4 regions of the Exiguobacterium sp. SH1S1 genome follow, and region 2 is predicted to be linked to each of the others. Evidence: riboswitches for the same ligand, from Rfam matches in the RefSeq annotation. Region 2 holds a riboswitch; each other region holds the start of a gene.
The links. Region 2 has a riboswitch for S-adenosylmethionine ahead of EVJ23_RS00050 (aminotransferase class I/II-fold pyridoxal phosphate-dependent enzyme). Riboswitches for the same ligand answer to the same signal wherever they lie in the genome.

Region 1 (5,083 bases), 1.1 Mb from region 2:
CCCAATACCCGAGTGCCTTGATGATCTCTTGCCCCGTGAAGACGACCTCACCGTTCACGGCATGGAGCTCGGAGATGACGTTGTTGTCGACCGTATGTACGTGGAGTGAACACGCCGCCGCGGTCTTGTTGAACACCTCGACGTGTAACAGCGTCTCAGCGGACGGTTTACCAGTTTGTTCGCCAAGCAAGCGACCGGCCGCGTCGACGAGGACGAAATCGTCCGCGGTCCGTTTTCGTTTATCGCGTCCGCTCGCCGTGACGAGGAAGGTCAGCGGGTCGTCGGAGACACGAATCGCCAAATTGCCACTCGTTCCGGGGAACCAGTCGCGCGCGGCGAGTTCGTCTTTAATGTCGGCGAGTTCAAGCCAACGTGCGGTCACGCTCATACGTGCACCTCCTTCATGTGATGGGTGATGTCGTCGAACGTCTCGAACGGGGCATAGGCGATGCCTTCTGCTTCACAGAGCGTGATGAGTTGCCCACGGGCGTAGACGAAATCGGCCCGTTTGGCGATCTCGAAGTCGGTCACCGAGTCACCGATGACGATCAAGCGATCAACGGGATCGACGATCGTCCGGGCGATTGTCGGTTTGCAGCAACCACAATCATTCGTGCAATGCGCGTCACAGGCGTAGGGCCAGTCGACGCGTACCGTCTCGCCTGAGAAGTCGGCGACGTTACAGTAGATGTGGTCCGGTGCGACGTGGTCTTGCAAGATCGGGTGCACGAAAAAGTCCATGCCGCCGCTGACGACGTCGAACTTCCAGCCATGTTCTCGGATCTCTTCCAAAAATGCTGGGAAACCTGGGCGCAAGGTGATGCGGTCCAGCAAGTAGTCACGGTACGCCGAAGCGTCAGCGCTCGGCAACAGCTGGAACATCTGCCCGACCCCGGAGCGGATCGAGATGTCTTGAGCGAGCACATCGTCTTTGAGCGCGTGCCATTCGGGCGGTGCGAACGCCCGCATCAAAGCGATGATGTTGTCCTCGGCCGTGATCGTCCCATCGAAGTCACACAAGATGTGAATCGTCATTGTTTTGACCACGCCTTTAACGCGGCTTCGAGCTCGTTCGTCTGGCTCGCCACGCCCAATACTTGCTCAATCGCTTGTCGGAACGCCCGGGCCCCGGCGGCCGCGCCGTCTGGGTGACCGTGGATGCCGCCGCCGGCGTTGATGACGACGTCTGTGCCGAAATCACGGATGATGTCCGGGACGAGCCCCGGATGGATACCGGCCGATGGGACCGGTAGAATCGGTTTCGTCCAGTGCGGCCGAGCACTGCCATCCCGAATCGTGAACGCCTCATCAGGCGGTGTCGCAAGTGAACCGTATGGGGACGGGAACAGCGTCAAGTCGGCCCCCGCGAGGCGGATCAATTTTCCGAGCAAGAGCGAGTGGCTGATCGAGCCGGTCAAGGCTCCGGCGAACGCGGGGTGCGCCAAAATCGGGACGTTAATTGTTGGATCGCTTGCGAGTTCGCGGAGTGTGTCGAGCCCGTATGTATAGACGTTGAACAACAGTGCCGTCGCGCCCGCCTCGATCAAGCGGAGCGCTTGGTCACGCAGCCCGAACACCGGACCGCTGAGCGTGATGGCATAGAGCGAACGTTTCCCGGTCGTTTCGAACTGTTCTTGGATGACGGCCGCCCCGATTTTAGCTCGTTCAAGCGACGGAGTGAGCGGGTTGTCGTATAGGATTTCATCATCTTTGACGATGTCGATGCCGCCGGCGAGCTGGTCTCGAAGTTGCTGTTCTAAGAAGCGTAAATCACGGCCGATGATCCCTTTAAAGATGCTCATGACGAGCGGGCGATCATGTACGTCGAGCAACTCACGAACGCCTTGAACACCGAACTTTGCTCCGGGGAATTCAGATGCAAGCGTTTCGGGTAACGTTAAGTCGATCAAGCGTACCGAGTCATCGAGCGATAATTTCCCGAACGTCGTCGTCAAGATGGATGAGAAGTCGGGCGTGACGTTATGGAGCGGGTAACGGATTGTGAAGCGGCTCGTTGTTTCCGTATGCGTCGTTGAGACGACCTCGCCCCGATACGCCTTTAATTGTTCTTGCTCTAGGTGAGGCAGTTCCGTCCACGTGCCGACGGTCAGTTCGAGGGCGATTTTCTCGGCGACAGTCGCGACGCGGTCCGTCCGGCTGATTTCATATGTGGCAGTAATACTCATGTTCGTTCCTCCTTCCGGTCAAACAAAAATGACCCCATGCCGAGGCAAGAGGTCATCATAAAAAAATGAACTCTTATCTCTCAGCTTACGCTGCAAGAATTAGCACCGTGCCCAATCGGGTCGGTTGCTGCGACATCATCGGGCTTGTCCCCTCCGTCTGCTCTTGATAAGAATGTATTTTGAAGTTGTGAAATTTAATTGAATTTTGTCACACAATATCCGGTTCGTCAATTCCTTTTTTTGAGAAAAAAAGTTTGAGTTCGTTGTTACCATATATGCATAAAAAAAGTGACCGTTGCTCCAGCAAATTGCCGTTGACAAAGGTGGGGTCGAGTCCGTAATATTCATCACAACAAGTTCACACAATCGAATACGACACTCTTATCGCGAGTTGGCAGAGGGAATTGGCCCGATGACGCCGCAGCAACCGACCAGTAGGCACGGTGCTACATCCACCAGACATACGTCTGACAGATGAGAGGAACAACCGTTACGGCTGTGCCTCTTTCTCGCGGAGAAAGGGGCTTTTTTTGTGGGGAATATACCGAAAGGGGAAACAGACATGGCTTATCAACCATTTACAGAACAGACAGTCGTCGAGCACGTCAGAACGTTAGGGTTACTCGAAGATGGGGGCATCGCGCATTGCGAGGAGATCGGGGACGGCAACTTGAACCTCGTCTTCCGCATCCGTCAAGGCGAAACGAGCCTCATCGTCAAGCAGGCGCTACCGTATGCGAAAGTCGTCGGCGAGAGTTGGCCGCTCACACTTGAACGGGCGTGGATCGAGCAGCTCGCGTTGCGCGAATTCGCCAGCGTCGTCCCGCGTTTCGTCCCGGTCGTTCTCGGCAGTGACCGGACGCTCGCCTACACGATTTTAGAAGACTTGTCCGACTTTGATATCGTCCGGACGGGCTATTTGGAAGGGAAAACGTATCCTGAACTTGCCCGTCACATCGGTGAGTTTTTAGGACAGACGTTGTTTGAGACGTCCGACTATGCGGCCGGCCCGATTGAGAAGAAGCGGAAAGAACGGGATTATTACAACCCGGAACTGTGCGATATCACTGAAAAACTGATCTTCACCGATCCGTACAAAGATGCCGAATCGAACAACATCGAAACCGCGCTCCGTCAGGACGTCGAAGCGCTTTGGCGTGACCAGAAATTGAAAGTGGAGGTCACGAAACTGAAAGTCGGTTTCGTCACGAAACACGACGCGCTCTTGCACGGGGACTTACATACAGGCAGCATCTTCGCGACGCAACAAGAGACGAAAGTCATCGATCCGGAGTTCGCTTTTTATGGACCGTTCGGCTTTGACATCGGGCAAATTGTCGCCCATTTGACGCTATCGACGTTCCATGACCCACTCAAACGGTTCGAGCGGTTCACCGACGTATTGACGGTATGGGAGACGTTTGAGAAGACGTTCCGGACGAAGTTTGAGACGGCGGTCGAACCGTTCAACACGGACGGATTCGTCGATGAACTACTTCAAACCATCTTTAGCGACACGATTGGCTATGCCGGATGCGAACTGATTCGCCGCGCCATCGGCCTCGCCGGAGTCAATGACCTCGAGACGTTACCGGAAACGGTCCGGTTCGAGCGGAAACGGGAAGCGCTCACGCTCGGCACGACGCTCATTAAACAGCGCCACGATGTCCGGACAATCGATGAATTAGTGACGCTGTTAGCGGGGGTACGCGTATGACAGTCCAAAACATTCGCTTCGAACCGTCCCGGGACGAGCTCGTCATTTTAGACCAAACGTTACTGCCCCATGAGGAGCGGTACGTGACGATCGCGACGCTCGAACAGGCGGAGCACGCCATCGAGACGTTACAAGTCCGAGGCGCGCCGGCCATCGCCTATTTCGGCGCATTCGTGCTCGCGAAAGAAGCGGTCCGGCTTCAAGATGACCCGGACTTCACACGCCGGCTCGACCTCGTCGGCCGTCGGTTGATCGCGACGCGACCGACGGCGGTCAATCTTCAAAACGTGATCGAGTCACTTCTCGGGCTTAACGTCGGCGATGACTTTGAAAGGATCGCGACCGACATCAAACATCGGGCCATCGCGCTGTTCGAGCGAGACGTCGACACGTATCGGGCCATCGGGGAGCATGCGCTCACGGTGCTGCCAGCAGGGGGGAACGTCTTGACGATCTGTAACGCCGGGGCGATCGCGACGTCGCGTTACGGGACTGCGCTCGCTCCATTTTACGTCGGGAAAGAGCGAGGTATAGCGTTTAACGTCTTCGCTTGTGAGACGCGGCCGCTCCTCCAAGGGGCACGCCTGACCGTCTGGGAGCTCGACCAGGCCGACATCGACGTCACGCTCATCACCGACAATATGGCCGCTTGGACGATTCAGGCGAAAGGAGTCGACGCCATCATCGTCGGCGCTGACCGCATCACACGGACGGGTCACGTCGCCAATAAGATCGGCACGCTTCAGCTCGCCATCCTGGCTAAACATTACGGGATCCCGTTTTACGTCGCGGCCCCGCACACGACGTTTGATTTAACGGCGGACGATGTGATTCAAATCGAGGAGCGGAGCGCGCTAGAAGTGACCCATATCGGCGGACAACCGACGGCGCCGGTCGGGATCACCGTCTTTAACCCGGCGTTTGACGTCACACCGCCTGAACTGATCACCGGACTCATCACCGAAGCGGGCGTGTTCGAGCCGAATGAAGCAGCGATCACACACCATGTAGGGGGAACGGTTCACGTGTGAAACAGCAGCTCCGTGCTTGCCCGAACGATGAAGTGTGACCGTCTTGGTATGAGACGGGAATGGCCAGATTTACTTGGTCGACAAAGGCACCGGGCAGCAGAAAAGCCCTCAGCATCTATCCTGAGGGCGCTTTTTGCGTTCTAATGCGA
Region 2 (5,083 bases):
CCTCCTTAACCGTATTATCATAAGAAGAATCATTATGTTTGTAAAGGAAAACTGAATGTAAAATTCAAACTTTAACAGATTTGAAACGAAACAAAAATCCACCTAAACCAAGTTGTTTTAGGTGGATTGAACAATTAAGCGGTCTTTTGCCTGGCTTCTTCAGAGCTAACATATTTTCCGAGACGCCAATAGATGAGACCCGACAAACAACTTGCCGCCCCGACAAGGATGAGGGCGATGTGCCCGGCGCGTTGGTCGAGGAACAGGCTGGCCATGAGCGGTGCGGTCACGCCGCCGATCAACCATTGGATGCTGGCGGCCCCGTTATAGGCACCGCGCATGTTCTCGGGGGCGATCATGGCGATGAACGTCTGTTGGACGGGCGACATGATCATCTCGCCGAGCGTATAGAACGCGTATACGGCGAGCAGGATACCGACGAGGACGAGGTACGGGGTACCGAGCGTATAGAGGAGCCGCGGCACGACCGCAATCAACATCATCCCGATCCCGAAAATCGTCGCCCCGACCAGCATGACGTTGCCGAACGGTTTGCGCCCGAGTTTTGAGGCGATCGGGAATTGGAACAAGACGACCATGATGCCGTTCAAGGCGAGCAGATAGGCGAACGGGTTCTCGCGGTCGGTGAACGACGGCATCGACTCTTTCAAGAACAGCGGCAACATGCTCTCGATCAGCGAGAAGCCCATCGAGATGAAGACGCCGGCGAAGATGAAGACGAGAAAGACTTTGTCGTTGTAAAAGACGCGTAAGACGTCACGGTTCGACGGTGTCTCCGCTTCGGTCGTCTCTGGGAGCGACTCGCGGATGAAACGTCCGAGAACGAGCGCGTACAAGGCGAAGACGAACGCTGCCGTGAAGAAGATGTACTGTCGGTCGATGAACAAGACGGCACTGCCGAGCAGGGGACCGAACGCCGCCCCGATATTATGCCCCATCCGTAAGAGACCGAACGCCTCGTTCATCTGTTCCGGCTCGGTCACGTCGGCGACCATCGCGCTCGCTGCCGGGTGGAACAGCGAGTTCGTCAAACCGAGCATGGCGTTCAAAAGGAGCAGCGGCCAAAACGTTTCCGCGAAAGCGAAACCGATGAGCGCGACCGCATCACCGAGGATGGCGGTCATCATGACCGGTTTTCGACCATATAAGTCGGCGAGACGTCCGCCGACGACCGAGCCGATGAGCGCCATGATCGGTCCGGTCGCTAAGATGACGCCGACTTGGACGTAGCTGTCGAGCTTGTCGCTGTAATAGAGGACGAGGAACGGGGCGATCATGAACATCATGACACCGGTGATCGTCTCGCCGAGGAAGCGAATCCAAATGTTACGGTCGAGCCGTTTGAGTGATTGAATCATGCGTTTCACCTGCTTCTACAAAATAAAAGGGACGAAGGATGCACGGAGGCATACTCGTCCCTACTTGCTTATGCACGCCTCGGAAGACAGGCGGGTGACTTCAGTTCATGAAACGGAAGACCCCGACCTGTCAGTATGAAATTGGATACGATGTGGCTGCGTCATGACTGACATGGCGGGTCCTCCTTTCTGAAAGTTTACTCTTCGTTTCAACTGTATGACAGATTCTTGAAATGTGTCAACATATTTTGACTTGCGTCATAACAGTTCATTTAAATTCTTGCGGGTGAGCCGATAATCGATCAACCGGGACAAGACGACTTGAATCATCGCGGTCACGGGTACGCTGATGAACATCCCGACGAGGCCGAACAGGCTCCCCCCGATGATGATCGATGTGATGACCCAGAACGGGGTGATCCCGACGCTGTCGCCGAGAATTTTCGGGCCGAGCCAAAGTCCGTCGAACTGTTGCAGCAAGAAGATGAACAACAAGACGAGCAGGGCCGTGAACGGGTCGTAGAAGTAGGTGATGATGAACGCCGGGATCATCCCTAAGAGCGGCCCGACGTATGGGATGAAGTTCAGCACCCCGATGATGACACCGAGCAAGAGCGCGTACGGCGCGCCGATGATCAAGAGCCCGATGACGGCCATCACGCCGATGATGAGACAGTCGAGCGACTTTCCGATGATGTAGCGTTTAAAGATATAGTCCATCTCTTGGAAGATGTCGATCGTCGTCTTCGCCGAGGCGACCGGGAACATCGCGTACAGTAGACGCTTGAACATCCGGGCGAACACTTCCTTGTCTTTCAACAAGTAGATCGAGATGACGATCCCGATCAACAAGTTGATCAACGTCATCGTGAAGCTCGACACGTAACCGACCGAAGACACGACGGCCGTCTCGACCCATCCGGAATACCGTTCCTCGAACCGGTTAAAATCGATCGCTTGGGCGATCGTCGCATTATACTCCTCGACATACGTTTTCAGCTGCCCGAGAAAGCCATCGATTTGGCGAATATAAAACGGGAGCTCCTCGATGAGAGACGCGACGCTCGAATAGATGCGAGGGAACAGCGTCACCGCTGACACGACAAGGATCCCGATGAACGTGACGTAGACGATCAACAAGCCTTGGTAGCGCTTCAAGTGGAACCGCTCTTCTATATAGGACAGGACGGTGTTGAGGAGCAGCGCGATGGCGATCCCCATGATGATCGGCGTCAACAGCTGAAACGCATACTGCATGACCCGAGAGATCGTGTCCGGCTCGCTGATGACTTTCCATAGGACGAGCAGAATCAGTCCGATCACGCTTAACTTCCATATCAATTGACGGTTTAGTTCCAATGGTCTATCCCCTCATGCTGTAAATTTTGCAGAATAACGTTCACCTTTTACTATGAACGTTTTTTTACCGGGATTCAATAGCGGTAAGGAATTTTTGAAATAAGGATTGACAAGGTTGGTAACGTTTGGTTTACTAAATGACATATTACAGAAATTATCAATTGCATATAAAAACACTTTCTATCAAGAGAAGCGGAGGGACTGGCCCGATGAAGCTTCAGCAACAGATTGTTTCAATACTGTGCTAATTCCAGCAAGGTGACCTTGAGAGATGGAAAGGTGGTTGTTTGAATACGTCCGTATCTCGACACCCCTTTCCGCGGAAAGGGGTGTTTTTGCATAGGAGGACTATTCATGACAGACAGACGCTCGAAGTTACTTAAAACGTTACCACCCCAGCATTTCGTCGGACTCGCCGCTGAAGTCGCCGCACTCGAGCGTTCAGGCCGCGACGTCATCCGGCTCGGCCAAGGAACGCCCGACTTGCCGACACCGGCCCCGATCTGCGAGGCGTTGCAGACGGCCCTGCTCGACCCGGCGACACACCAATACGGACCGTTCCGGGGACAGACGCGCCTGAAGCAAGCGGTCGCGACGTTCTACCAGACCGAATACGGCGTCGCGCTCGATGCCGAGACCGAAGTGGCCATCTTGATCGGCAGCAAGTCGGGACTCATCACGCTCCCGCAATGTGTGCTCGAGCCAGGTGACGGCATGTTGCTCCCGAACCCGGGCTACCCGGACTACATCTCGGGGGCGCGTCTCGCCGGTGCGGTCGTCCACGACCTCGTCCTCCGGGAAGAGAACGGCTATCTTCCTGATTACGAGACGCTCGATCCGCAGGGAGCGCGACTCATGTATTTGAACTACCCGAGCAATCCGACCGGCGCCGTCGCGTCGCCCGCGTTCTTTGACGACACGGTCCGGTTCGCGAATAAGCATGACCTCATGGTCGTCCACGACTTCGCGTACGGCAGCATCGGTTTCGACGGGCACGTCCCGCCGAGCTTCCTGCAGACGCCGGGTGCGAAAGACATCGGCATCGAGGTGTATACGATGTCGAAGGCGTTCAACATGTCCGGCTGGCGGGTCGCTTTCGCCGTCGGCAACCGCGACATCATCGAGGCGATCAACACGTATCAAGACCACGTCCATGTGAGTGTGTTCTCGGCCATCCAAGAGGCGGCCATCGCCGCGCTCGAGTCGCCACGTTCGCTCCGGGACGACTTGTCACGGTTGTATGAGGCCCGCCGCGACCGGCTCGTCGACGGGTTACGTCAGGCCGGATGGGACATCACGGCCCCGAGTGGCTCGTTCTTCGTCTGGGCGAAAGTGCCGGACGGGGACGCAAAATCGTTCTCGCATAAGCTGCTCCACGAGGCAGGGGTCGCCGTGACGCCGGGCTATTTCTTCGGCTCAGAAGGCGAGCGGTACGTCCGGTTCGGGCTCGTCTCCGCCGAGCCGAAGATCGACGAGGCCGTCGAGCGGATCGAGAAACTGTTCGCGACGTATGAAGAGGTCCGGGCATGATCCGCCAAGCCGTGCTCGAGTACGACCATGCGGATGACGGGCTCGAGCGGCTCGATGAATTAATCGCTGGCCGTCGTGCTCACGTGCTGCGCGGGCAGAACGGTTTTGACGTCGTCAAGCGTGTCCTGCCAGCGATCACTGCCTATCCGACATCGCTGTTCCGTGGCGAATGCACGGACGCCGAGGTCGAACGGCTCCGTTTGAAGGATGCGGACGTCCTCCTTGCCGTCGGTGGGGGCAAGCTCGTCGACACGGCGAAACTCGTCGCTTACCGGCAAGGTGTCCCGCTGATCGTCATCCCGACGCTCGCCTCGAACTGTGCCGCCTTCACACCGCTCAGCGTCATCTATGACGAGCACGGCACCTATGACCGCTACGACGTGTTTCGCGTCGTCATCGAGCGGGTCATCGTCGACGCAAGGGTCGTGACCGACTCGCCGTACGACTACTTCCGGGCCGGCGTCATCGACACGGTCGCCAAGTTTTACGAGGCCCGCTATTTGAGCGGCGACAGTTCACCTGACGCCGGCGTCAATACCGGTCTCGCCTTGGCCGAGCAATGCGGCCGGCTCGTCGAACTCGACTTGAGTGAGTCCAGTTTCACCGCGTATGGGCCAGAGACCCGGTTCGCGGTCGATCACATCCTTGCCGTCGGCGGTGCCGTCGGTGGTTTCGGGGACGCCGGGACACGCGTTGCCGTCGCCCACGCCGTCCACAACGCGCTCAGCCGCTTTGAGTCGACCCATCCGTTCTTACATGGCGACAAGGTCGGCTTCGGCCTCCTTGTCCAAGAACGGTTGCGTGGCTCGTCTGAC
Region 3 (5,083 bases), on a different contig from region 2:
GAAAAGCAACTTCATTATAGAGGATATTTGATGTAGACTCAATGCTAGAATTCAGCCATTATGATGAATAGGCAGGACTTGGGCGCAACCGTGCCGAATCTCCTACCATACATATGAGAAGACTTTTCCCACACAGGAGGGAACTATGAATCATTTTCGCAAAATGTCCGTCCTCGGTTGGAGCATTTGGAGTTTGATCGTTTTACTGACCATCACCTTGTTTACAACCGGTGTTCTTGATATTCCGGCGATCGAGCCGCTTCCGTTCATCTTGATCGCGCTGCTCGTCGTCATTTTCCAAATGGACTCGATTGAACGAAAAGGCATTTATTTCACGTTTTCAGAAAGTATCGTCCTCATCATCTTTTTATTCTTTGATTTTGAGACGGCGCTCCTCGTCAACCAAATCGGACTTCTCGTCTTTCAGTTCGCCAACCTAAAACCGCGCGTCGCGCTCCGCCGCTTTCGGTTCACTTATCCTTGGAACGCGATCACGTCATTTTTAGAAATCGCCATCCCGGCAAGTGTTTACTTGGCCCTCGGAGGTGAAACTGGTCTTGGCTTCTATTCGCAGGATTCGTTCGTTCCGCTCGTCGGTCTGATCATTGCCATAATTTTGAACACGGTCGTCCAGAAGTATCAAGTCGGCTGGTGGTTCCGCGTCGATATCCCGGTCCGTGATTTTTTGAGCATCGCGTTTTACACGTACATCGTCAGTTTGGTCTTCATCTTCGCCGCGTCGTTCTTCCGTGAGACGAACTTGCTCGTCGTCAGCAGCATCGCGGCCGCCCTCACGTTCTTTATTAAGCGGTTGATGATTCAAAAAGGGCGCCAAGACGCGTTCAAGTCATTGATCGAACAGTACGATGAAGCGAAAGAGGCCGTCTCCCTATCTCAAAGCGAGGCCCAGGCGATTGAAGTGTTCTTGAGTCAATGTGAGCGCCTCAACCAATATGATAAAGGGTTTGTCGAGTTCGTCCTGTTCGACCGAACGCTCTATTTCGATTTGTTGACGCGACAGCCGATCGACCGTCCACTCGTCTTCGACTTGATGGAAGCGCGCCATCCACACGCCAAGTCTGTCGATTATGAGATGCGCTTCGAATGGGACGCAGCGTTGTCAGATGCGTTTCATGACGATTACCACAGCTTCATCTCAGTCCAGTCAGAAGAGATTGACGGGATTCGCACACGTATCGTCATGATTGGTGAACACGTCTATGGCTATCCCCCCATCATTCAAAACGAGATGGTAAAACTGTTGAAATCGTTCAACCGAACGATCAGCCGATGCCACGAGCGCGACCGCCTATACACGGAAAGCCGCACCGATAGCTTGACGCTGCTCGCCAATGCGCGCGCATTCTACGAGTATGGGATTCAACAAATCTCGGACGGCTCGATGTACCCGATCTCGGTCGCGATGCTCGACATCGACTTCTTTAAAAAAATCAATGACACGCACGGTCACCAAGTCGGAGACAGCGTGCTCCAAGAGTTCGGGCGGCGAATCCGGCAAATGCTCCGGACCGATGACTTTGCGGCGCGTTACGGGGGCGAGGAGTTCATCTTGCTGCTCAATCATTGCGACGTCGACCAAGCCGTCGATATCGCCGAACGGATTCGGCAGAAAATTGAAGATAAGCCGTTCCGTGTCGATGGGGTCGATATTCCCGTGACCGCCTCGATCGGTGTCGATACGATTCAAGCGTTCGGCGACAAACGGCTTGACGATACGATCCGTAACGCTGACCGGGCCCTTTACGTCGGCGGCAAGTACGCCGGTCGTAACCGCGTCGCCCATTACAACTTTTTGACGACATGACTTCCCCCCGCGTCCACTGGCGCAGGGGGATTTCTGTTGACAACCCGCTTTGAAACAGGTACGTTAGGAAACGTGTCTAACAACTACATCATGACGACTTTTTATCAAGAGAGACGGAGGGACTGGCCCTTAGATGTCTCGGCAGCGGGTAACCTGTGCCAAATCCAGCGAGCGTTCTGCTCGAAAGATGAAAAGGGTGTCTCTTACAGAGAGAGCCTTTTTCGGAAGGCTCTTTTTTTCTATTCTTTGAAATGAGGTGAATCGATTGGAACAACCAACAGCTAACAAATGGGCGCTCTTGCCCTTGCTCGTCTTCCTCGTCTTCTTCATCGGGGCGGGTATTTATTATGGCGACTTTTACAAGTTCCCGGTGCTGATCGCGGCGTTGATCGCTTTAATTGTCGCTGCGATGATGACGAAAGGAAGCGTCACTCAGACCGTTGAGCGCATCGCCCAAGGTGCCGGTAATCCAGGCATCTTGATCATGATATTCATCTTCCTGCTCGCCGGTGCGTTCTCGAACGTCGCCGGTGCAATCGGTGCGATTGACGCGACGGTCAATGCGGCCTTGACGTTCCTGCCACCGTCACTCTTACTGAGCGGACTGTTCGTCATCGCCGCTTTCATCTCGATGGCAATGGGCACATCGACCGGTACGATTGCCGCGCTCGCCCCGATCGCGCTCGGCATCCATCAAGAGAGCGGGGTCAATATCGCAATCGCGGCCGCGGCCGTTGTCGGCGGGGCCATGTTCGGAGACAATTTGTCGTTCATCTCGGATACGACAATCGCCGCCGTCCGGACACAACGGACGAACATGCGCGACAAGTTCCGGACCAACTTTTGGATCGTGCTCCCGGCCGCAATCATCACGACCGTCCTGTTAGCCGTTCTCTCAAGCGGAGAGTCGACGATTGAAGTGGCCGCGTTCGAATGGTACAAGTTGATTCCGTATCTCGCCGTCATCGTCCTCGCCTTGACCGGACTGAACGTCATCCTCGTTTTGCTCGGCGGCATCGCGCTCGCTGGCATCATCGGGCTGATTGACGGAAGCTTGGCCGTCACGTCTTACGTCACGGCGATGGCCGACGGCATGATGGGCATGGCCGAGATCTCGCTCTTGACGTTATTCATGGGCGGACTCGTCGGACTCATCTCGCATAACGGTGGACTCACCTATTTACGAGACGCACTCACGTCACGGATTCAACGCCGGGCTGGTGCGGAATGGAGCATCGCCGGGCTCGTCAGTGCGACGAACGTCGCGACGGCGAACAATACGATCTCGATTCTCGTAGCAGGCCCGCTTGCCGCGAATATCGCCGATACGTATGACATCGAACGGAAAAAGTCAGCGAGCGTACTCGACATCTTCTCGTGCGGGGTACAAGGACTTCTGCCTTACGGGGCGCAGCTCCTCATCGCCGCCGAGTTGACGAACACGGCGTCCCCCGCCCTCGTCCCGTATATGTTCTATCCGTTCCTCCTGTTCATTTGCGGAGGCTTGGCGATCGTCTTCAACTTCCCACGTTTCAAAAAAACCAACTAAGCAAAAATCCTCGAAGGCGGTCGCCTTCGAGGATTTTTATGTTCTCGCTTCACGTTTACGTTTGAGCTCTTCGTTCCGTTTTTTGAAAGCGCGCCGTTTGAGAAGTTCTTCGAGACCCCGGCTGATCGCCCACAATACGAGCAAGAGCAAGCCGAGCATCGACAAGCGGAACGGGCTTTGGATGAACTCTTGCCACTGATCACCGATGACCGAGAAGATGACGACGACGAGCAGTTTCCCGAATCCGGCCGCCAATACGAACGTCCGGAGCGGCATTTGAATCAAGGCGAGTAAGTACGTGATCAAACTGACCGGGATGAACGGCAACGAATATAAGAATCCGAGCGAGATTGGACTCATATGGTTGATGCGATCGAGCCAATAGACACCCTGTTTATGTTTTTCGAGCCAACGCGTCATCGGTTTGCGGAACACGTATCGGACGGCGGCGAACACGAGGAGCGTCCCTGCCAAACTGCCGATCCACGATAAGAGCACACCGAGCCAGAAGCCATACGTAGCCGCGTTCGCCGAGATGATCAAGACGAGCGGGAGGAACGGGAAAATCGCTTCCAGGAACGGGGCCCCGAGTCCAGCCCAAGGACCTCCCGGCAGTCCTTGGAGCCATTCGATGATGTTCAATATATATTGTTGGAGTGATGTGAGCATCTCAGTTTCCACCTTCGGCTTTCGTTACTACCTTTTACCCGAATTCGTTCAAGAGGACGCATCCCCCTGCCCTCCTCAAAAAAAAATAAAAAGTATTTGCGAAATTTCACTGTGATATCTATCATATAATAATGGACTTGTGGTTGCAGGCAAGTTCATTCGTCGAACGACACAACCCAACGTTCGTTTTCCTGCAAAAAACTGAACACAGGGGAGCAATAACATGGAAACAAAACCAATGCGGGTCTTACTGTACTATAAGTACGTCAACATCGAGGACCCAGAAACACTGACACAACAACACCTCAAGTATTGTAAGGACCTCGGGATCAAAGGACGTATCTTGATTTCTTCCGAAGGAATCAACGGGACGTGCTCGGGCACTTGGGAACAAACCGAACAGTACATGAACGACTTGAAAGCCGATCCATACTTCAGCGACATCGAGTTCAAAATCGATGAAGTCGAAGAGCATGCTTTCAAGAAAATCTTTGTACGTCACAAACAAGAGCTCGTGACGTGGCGCTTTGATGGCGAGTTCGACGTGCCTAAACAACACGGTGCGTATCTCGAACCGGAAGAATGGAAAGAGATGATGAATCGCGATGATGTCGTCATCCTCGACGTTCGTAACAACTACGAGTACGATCTTGGTCACTTCAAAAATGCGATCAAAATCGACGTAGAGGCTTCTCGTTACATGCCAGACTGGCTCGAGGAGAACAAAGACCTCTACGAAGGGAAAACACTTCTCACGTACTGTACCGGAGGCGTCCGTTGCGAGAAATTTACCGCATATATGCGTGACCAAGGTCACGACAACATCTTCCATTTAAAAGGCGGCGTCGCCATGTACGGCAAGGACGAAGCGACGCAAGGTGAAAACTGGGACGGCGAGCTTTACGTCTTTGACGAGCGCATCAACGTCCCGGTCAACACGGTCAATCCGTCAGTCGTTTCAGCATGTATGCACTGCGGAACGAAGACGGTCCGTTACGTTAATTGTGCCAACCCGGTATGTAACGCCCAACACTTCTGTT
Region 4 (5,083 bases), 480 kb from region 2:
ACGCGGAACGTCTCCGTCAGGCGCGGCCGCACTTTGACGCCGTCCCCTTCTTCAAACGGATACTTCCGGAACAACGTCGAGATAACGAGGCCGTAAAGGACATAGACGGCGGTCACGACGAAGAATGCGCTCTTCGCTCCCGTAAGTGACAAGACGACCGCAAGCAGCGGTCCGATCGCCGCAGCGATGTTGATCATGAAGTAGCGCACGTTATAGACGATGACACGCTGGTCGGGTTGCGTCGTGTCGCTGATCAAGGCCCGAGACGCTGGTTCAAGGAATGAACGTGAAACGCCCATCAATACCGAAAATATGTAAAACCAAACGAGCTCCGTTGCGAGTGCGAAACCTGTGAACGTCAAGGCGTTCAAACCGATACCTATCAACATCAGCTGTTTGCGCCCGTAGCGGTCAGACAGCGTCCCCCCAAAAAAGCTCATAAATAGACCGGATAATGCCGACGTCGCGAACACCGTCCCGATCACGCTCGCCGAGAAACCGAGCGTCGCGAGATAAATCGCAAAAAACGGCATGACAAAAAACGTCGACAGCCGTGCAAAAAATGTACCGAACAAGACGCCAAGCGTCAGCGGATGAATGTGTCGTATGCTCACCCGGATCCCCCCTTTTTCTACATATAAATAGTTTACTTCTATTATTGAAGCAAAACCACTGCAAACAAAAAAGGCCCGGGATGTCCCGAGCCTAAAATCAATCATTATTTAACCGGTACGACCGCACCTTTGTACTCATCCAAGATCCACTGTTGTGTCTCTTCTGATGTCAATACTTCAAGGAGTGCCTTGACGCGCTCATCGTCTTCGTCGCCTTCACGCGTGACGATCAAGTTGACGTACGGTGAGTCTTCGCCTTCAAGAGCGATTGCGTCTTCGAGCGGGTTGAGGCCGGCATCAATCGCGTAGTTCGTGTTGATGAGGACGGCATCGCCTTCACCGTTGTTGAACGCTTGCGGGAGAAGTGCCGCTTCGACGTCCGTCTTGAACTCCAAGTTTTTCGGGTTGTCGACGATGTCAGCGACTGTCGCGTCTGTCGTCTTGCCGTCAGCGAGCGTGAGCAAGCCTTCTGTTTGAAGCATCGTCAAGATTCGTCCGTGGTCAGCGACCGACGAGCTCATGATGATTTCAGCGCCGTCCGGAAGCTCATCGAGTGATTTGTAGTCTTGTGAGTAGACACCGATCGGCTCGATGTGGACGCCGCCGGCTGAAGCGAATTTATAGTCTTTGTTCTCAGCCATTTGTGACTCGAGGTACGGCTCGTGTTGGAAGTAGTTCGCGTCGAGTTCGCCAGCTGCGAGCGTCTTGTTCGGGAGCACGTAGTCTTGGAACTTCTTGATTTCAAGCGTGTAGCCTTTTTCTTCATATTCGTCTTGGACGTGCTCTAAAATCTCGGCGTGTGGTACGTTCGACGCGCCGATGATGAGCGTCTTGTCGTCGCCCGAGCCTGATTCTGAGTCCCCGCCGCCACATGCCGCGAGAATTGTGAGTGCTGATGCTGCTGTCAATCCGAGTACTGTTTTCCATGATTTCATTATAAAACCCTCCATATGATTGTATTTGATTAAGCTGATCGCTTATCGATTTTTGAGACGAGTCGATCGCCGATAAACTGAACGACGAAGACGATGACTAAGATCAATACGGTCGCGACGAACGTGACGTCGCTTTGTGAACGTTGGAACCCTTCGAGGAACGCCAAGTTCCCGAGACCACCACCCCCGACGACTCCGGCCATGGCCGTGTAACCGACGATGGCGACGATCGTCACCGTGATGCCTGACACGATGGCCGGGAGTGCTTCCGGGAACAACACTTTATAGACGATCTGCCATTTCGTCGCGCCCATCGACTCGGCCGCCTCGATGACACCGCGATCGACTTCGCGGAGTGCGAGCTCGACCATCCGTGCATAAAACGGGGCCGCACCGATGATGAGCGCCGGGAGCGCCGCCGTCGAACCGAGCATCGTTCCGACGAGAAGGAGCGTGAACGGAATGAGCAAGATGATCAAAATAATGAACGGGATCGAGCGGAACACGTTGACGACCGCACTGATGATCGTGTAAATCGGACGATTCTTCATCATGAGCGGTTCGTTCGTGACATATAAGAGCATGCCGAGGGCGAGACCGATGACGAATGTCGCGGCTCCTGCGACGAGCGTCATATAGAGCGTCTCCCACGTCTGTTCGAGCATGACTTGCCAATCTACATTAGGAAACATCGCTTTCTACCTCCACTTCCACTGCCTGCGATCGGATTGAGGCGATGGCCCGCTCGACTTCAGCCGGCTCTCCGATCAATTGGATGAATAGCGTTCCGAGCGCGCCGACTTGCGACTGCGTCACGTTACCGCCGATGATGTTGAAGCCGATGTCGTGCTGTTTCAACACTTCCGATAAAATCGGCTGTTCGGCCGTCTCGTTCAAGAACTTGAGTTTGACGATTTGGCCACTCGGATAACGTGCTTTCAAATGCTCGAACGTGAGCGACATGTCGTCGACGGCACCGATCTGTTTGACGAACTCTTTCGTGATCGGCTGTTCCGGATGTTGGAACACGTCCGCGACTTGGCCGGTCTCGACGACTTTCCCTGCCTCCATGACGGCGACGCGATGACAGATTTTTTGGATGACGTGCATCTCATGGGTGATGAGGACGATCGTCAGTCCGAGTTTCTTATTGATGCTGACGAGCAGTTCGAGAATCGAATCGGTCGTCTTCGGGTCGAGTGCGCTCGTCGCTTCATCGCAGAGGAGCACGTCTGGATTTGTAGCGAGCGCGCGGGCAATCCCGACTCGCTGTTTTTGACCGCCCGATAGTTGCGACGGATAGCTGTCTTCACGTCCGGCGAGACCGACGAGATCGACGAGCTCTTGGACGCGGCGTTTACGTTCACTGGCCGGTACCCCGATCAGTTCGAGCGGGAAGCTGATGTTCTCAGCGACCGTGCGCGACCATAATAAGTTGAAGTGTTGGAATACCATCGAGACGTTTTTGCGCACCCCGCGCAGTTCTTTCGGAGTGAGCTTCGTCAGCTCGCTCCCTGCGACGACGATTTCACCGCTTGACGGTGACTCGAGTCGGTTGAGCAGACGGATGAGCGTCGACTTCCCCGCCCCTGAATATCCGATTATTCCAAAAATTTCGCCGCTCTCGATTGTGAGCGACACATCATCAACCGCCTGGACTCGACCGTTCTTCGTGTCGAACCATTTGGCCACATTACGTAATTGAATCAATACCTTTCCCTCCTGACAACAAAAAAAGTACACACGTTTGAGCAAACGTGCGTACTTTATCGGTACGGACAACGATTGCTCTCATCTTCCAAGGTTCTCACCTTGCTGGAATTAGCACCATTTCGGATTGCTCCGCGGTTGCTGGGCGTCATAGGGCCAGTCCCTCAGCCTCTCTTGATAAGAGTGTTGTTTATTCGATTAGCTTTATAATAGCGACACATTATTTTCATGTCAAACTATTTTGTGCGAAAAATCAAAAAAAGGTGCCATCCGAGGATGACACAGAACGTAGCACCTTGAGTCACGGAAGGACAACCCATAGATGAAACTCTTTTGCCCGATCAGAGTGTTCATCCTTATATGGGGGATTCAAGCCATCCATCACTCGGCCTTAGAACGTACCATGCGGTTACGCGGTAGGTGTCCCTGCGCTTGATTTTTTTGGGGGACAATCGAAGGGAAGGTCCACCTAAAAGTCGCGTAAAGTGATGCACCGGCTGTTCTAAAACGTCTTGATGGCTGGAGAATCTCGTCCTATATTGTGTTCAAGTAAGATGTTGTAATGAATATACCATTCGTGAACTTTCTGTGTCAACTGATTATTTAAAATTTTCTGATTATTCTAATCATCCTATCTCATTTAACGAAAGATAGGACGTGTTGCACGTTTTGGAACGCATATAATCGGTCTTCGACTTGGCCGTCTTTAAGCTTTAACAGCGCCGGGACGCTCATGACTTGATACGCTTCTAACTCTTGCGGGATAAAGTTGGCGTCCTGCTTGTCAATCGCGAGTGTCGGGTCGACCGCTTCGACGACGGCGAGCATCCGCTCGGCCACAGCGCATGTTCCACACATCGGGGCGTATATATATAACAATCCGTCTGTAATCATTGTTCTCACCTCTTTTATAAGTATATGAATGTGAGCCGATCTGTTCAAAAGTTGTGCTCACCCCACGAATTTTCTGAATCGTTCAACATTTCCTGTTGACGCTTCACGAAAAGAGGCATAGTATGGTCATTAACTTTAACGCTTTCGTACATAACAGCGTATACGTAGAAAAGGACAGGTGAATCGACTCATGACGGAACAAACGAAACTGACAGGCAAACAATTTTTGATGAACGTATTGAACGGACTCAGTCTCGCTATTTTAATCGCCCTCATCCCGAGCGCATTGCTCGGTGAATTAACGAAAGCCATCTTACCGTATTTTCCGTCTTTACAGTTCATCTTAGACGCGACGACGATCGCGATGCGCCTCTTACCCGTCATCATCGGTGTAGCCGTCGCCATGCAGTTCGGACGTTCTGCGCTCGAGGCCGGCACGATCGGCATTGCGACCCAGGTCGGGAGCGGCGCTATCCGTATCGAGGAAGGCGCGTTCCTCATGGCGGGAATCGGCGACGTCATCACGGCCGGTGTGACCGCCGCCCTCGCGACATATATGGTCATTCAGCTGTCGCCACGCTTAAAGACGTACACCGTCCTCGTTTTACCGATGACGGTCATCGTCATCGCCGGCGGAATCGGCATGTTCTTACTCACGTACATCTCACAGATCACGACGTACATCGGCACCGTCATCATGACGATGACTGAACTCCAACCGATCGTGATGGGCATGTTGATCGCGATGGCGTTCTCGCTCATCATCGTCTCCCCGATCTCGACAGTCGGGATCGCGACGGCGATCAGTCTGTCCGGTGTTGCCGCCGGGGCCGCTAACCTCGGCGTCGTCGCAGCCGGTTTTGGTCTCGCTATCGCCGGGTGGCAGATGAACGCGACCGGGACGTCGCTCGCTCACTTCCTCGGCTCACC

Region 1: another riboswitch for S-adenosylmethionine. It lies ahead of EVJ23_RS05545 (2,3-diketo-5-methylthiopentyl-1-phosphate enolase); the one in region 2 lies ahead of EVJ23_RS00050 (aminotransferase class I/II-fold pyridoxal phosphate-dependent enzyme).
Region 3: another riboswitch for S-adenosylmethionine. It lies ahead of EVJ23_RS10920 (Na+/H+ antiporter NhaC family protein); the one in region 2 lies ahead of EVJ23_RS00050 (aminotransferase class I/II-fold pyridoxal phosphate-dependent enzyme).
Region 4: another riboswitch for S-adenosylmethionine. It lies ahead of EVJ23_RS02515 (methionine ABC transporter ATP-binding protein); the one in region 2 lies ahead of EVJ23_RS00050 (aminotransferase class I/II-fold pyridoxal phosphate-dependent enzyme).

The regions. Positions count from the first base shown of each region.
Region 1 is NZ_SJUZ01000001.1:1,096,675-1,101,757, reverse strand. Features, by position in the region: gene EVJ23_RS05555 (methylthioribulose 1-phosphate dehydratase) at 1-388, opposite strand, end outside; gene EVJ23_RS05550 (2-hydroxy-3-keto-5-methylthiopentenyl-1-phosphate phosphatase) at 385-1,035, opposite strand; gene EVJ23_RS05545 (2,3-diketo-5-methylthiopentyl-1-phosphate enolase) at 1,032-2,186, opposite strand; SAM riboswitch class I at 2,257-2,359, opposite strand; SAM riboswitch class I at 2,565-2,667, shown strand; gene mtnK (S-methyl-5-thioribose kinase) at 2,749-3,903, shown strand; gene mtnA (S-methyl-5-thioribose-1-phosphate isomerase) at 3,900-4,934, shown strand; gene EVJ23_RS05530 (GNAT family N-acetyltransferase) at 5,043-5,083, opposite strand, start outside.
Region 2 is NZ_SJUZ01000001.1:6,861-11,943, reverse strand. Features, by position in the region: gene EVJ23_RS00060 (MDR family MFS transporter) at 135-1,379, opposite strand; gene EVJ23_RS00055 (AI-2E family transporter) at 1,638-2,738, opposite strand; SAM riboswitch class I at 2,916-3,016, shown strand; gene EVJ23_RS00050 (aminotransferase class I/II-fold pyridoxal phosphate-dependent enzyme) at 3,093-4,268, shown strand; gene EVJ23_RS00045 (iron-containing alcohol dehydrogenase) at 4,265-5,083, shown strand, end outside.
Region 3 is NZ_SJUZ01000005.1:168,089-173,171, reverse strand. Features, by position in the region: gene EVJ23_RS10925 (GGDEF domain-containing protein) at 146-1,825, shown strand; SAM riboswitch class I at 1,924-2,019, shown strand; gene EVJ23_RS10920 (Na+/H+ antiporter NhaC family protein) at 2,091-3,374, shown strand; gene EVJ23_RS10915 (TVP38/TMEM64 family protein) at 3,411-4,043, opposite strand; gene trhO (oxygen-dependent tRNA uridine(34) hydroxylase TrhO) at 4,267-5,083, shown strand, end outside.
Region 4 is NZ_SJUZ01000001.1:486,576-491,658, forward strand. Features, by position in the region: gene EVJ23_RS02500 (MDR family MFS transporter) at 1-614, opposite strand, end outside; gene EVJ23_RS02505 (MetQ/NlpA family ABC transporter substrate-binding protein) at 719-1,549, opposite strand; gene EVJ23_RS02510 (methionine ABC transporter permease) at 1,579-2,241, opposite strand; gene EVJ23_RS02515 (methionine ABC transporter ATP-binding protein) at 2,231-3,259, opposite strand; SAM riboswitch class I at 3,338-3,443, opposite strand; gene EVJ23_RS02520 (thioredoxin family protein) at 3,896-4,153, opposite strand; gene EVJ23_RS02525 (PTS sugar transporter subunit IIC) at 4,344-5,083, shown strand, end outside.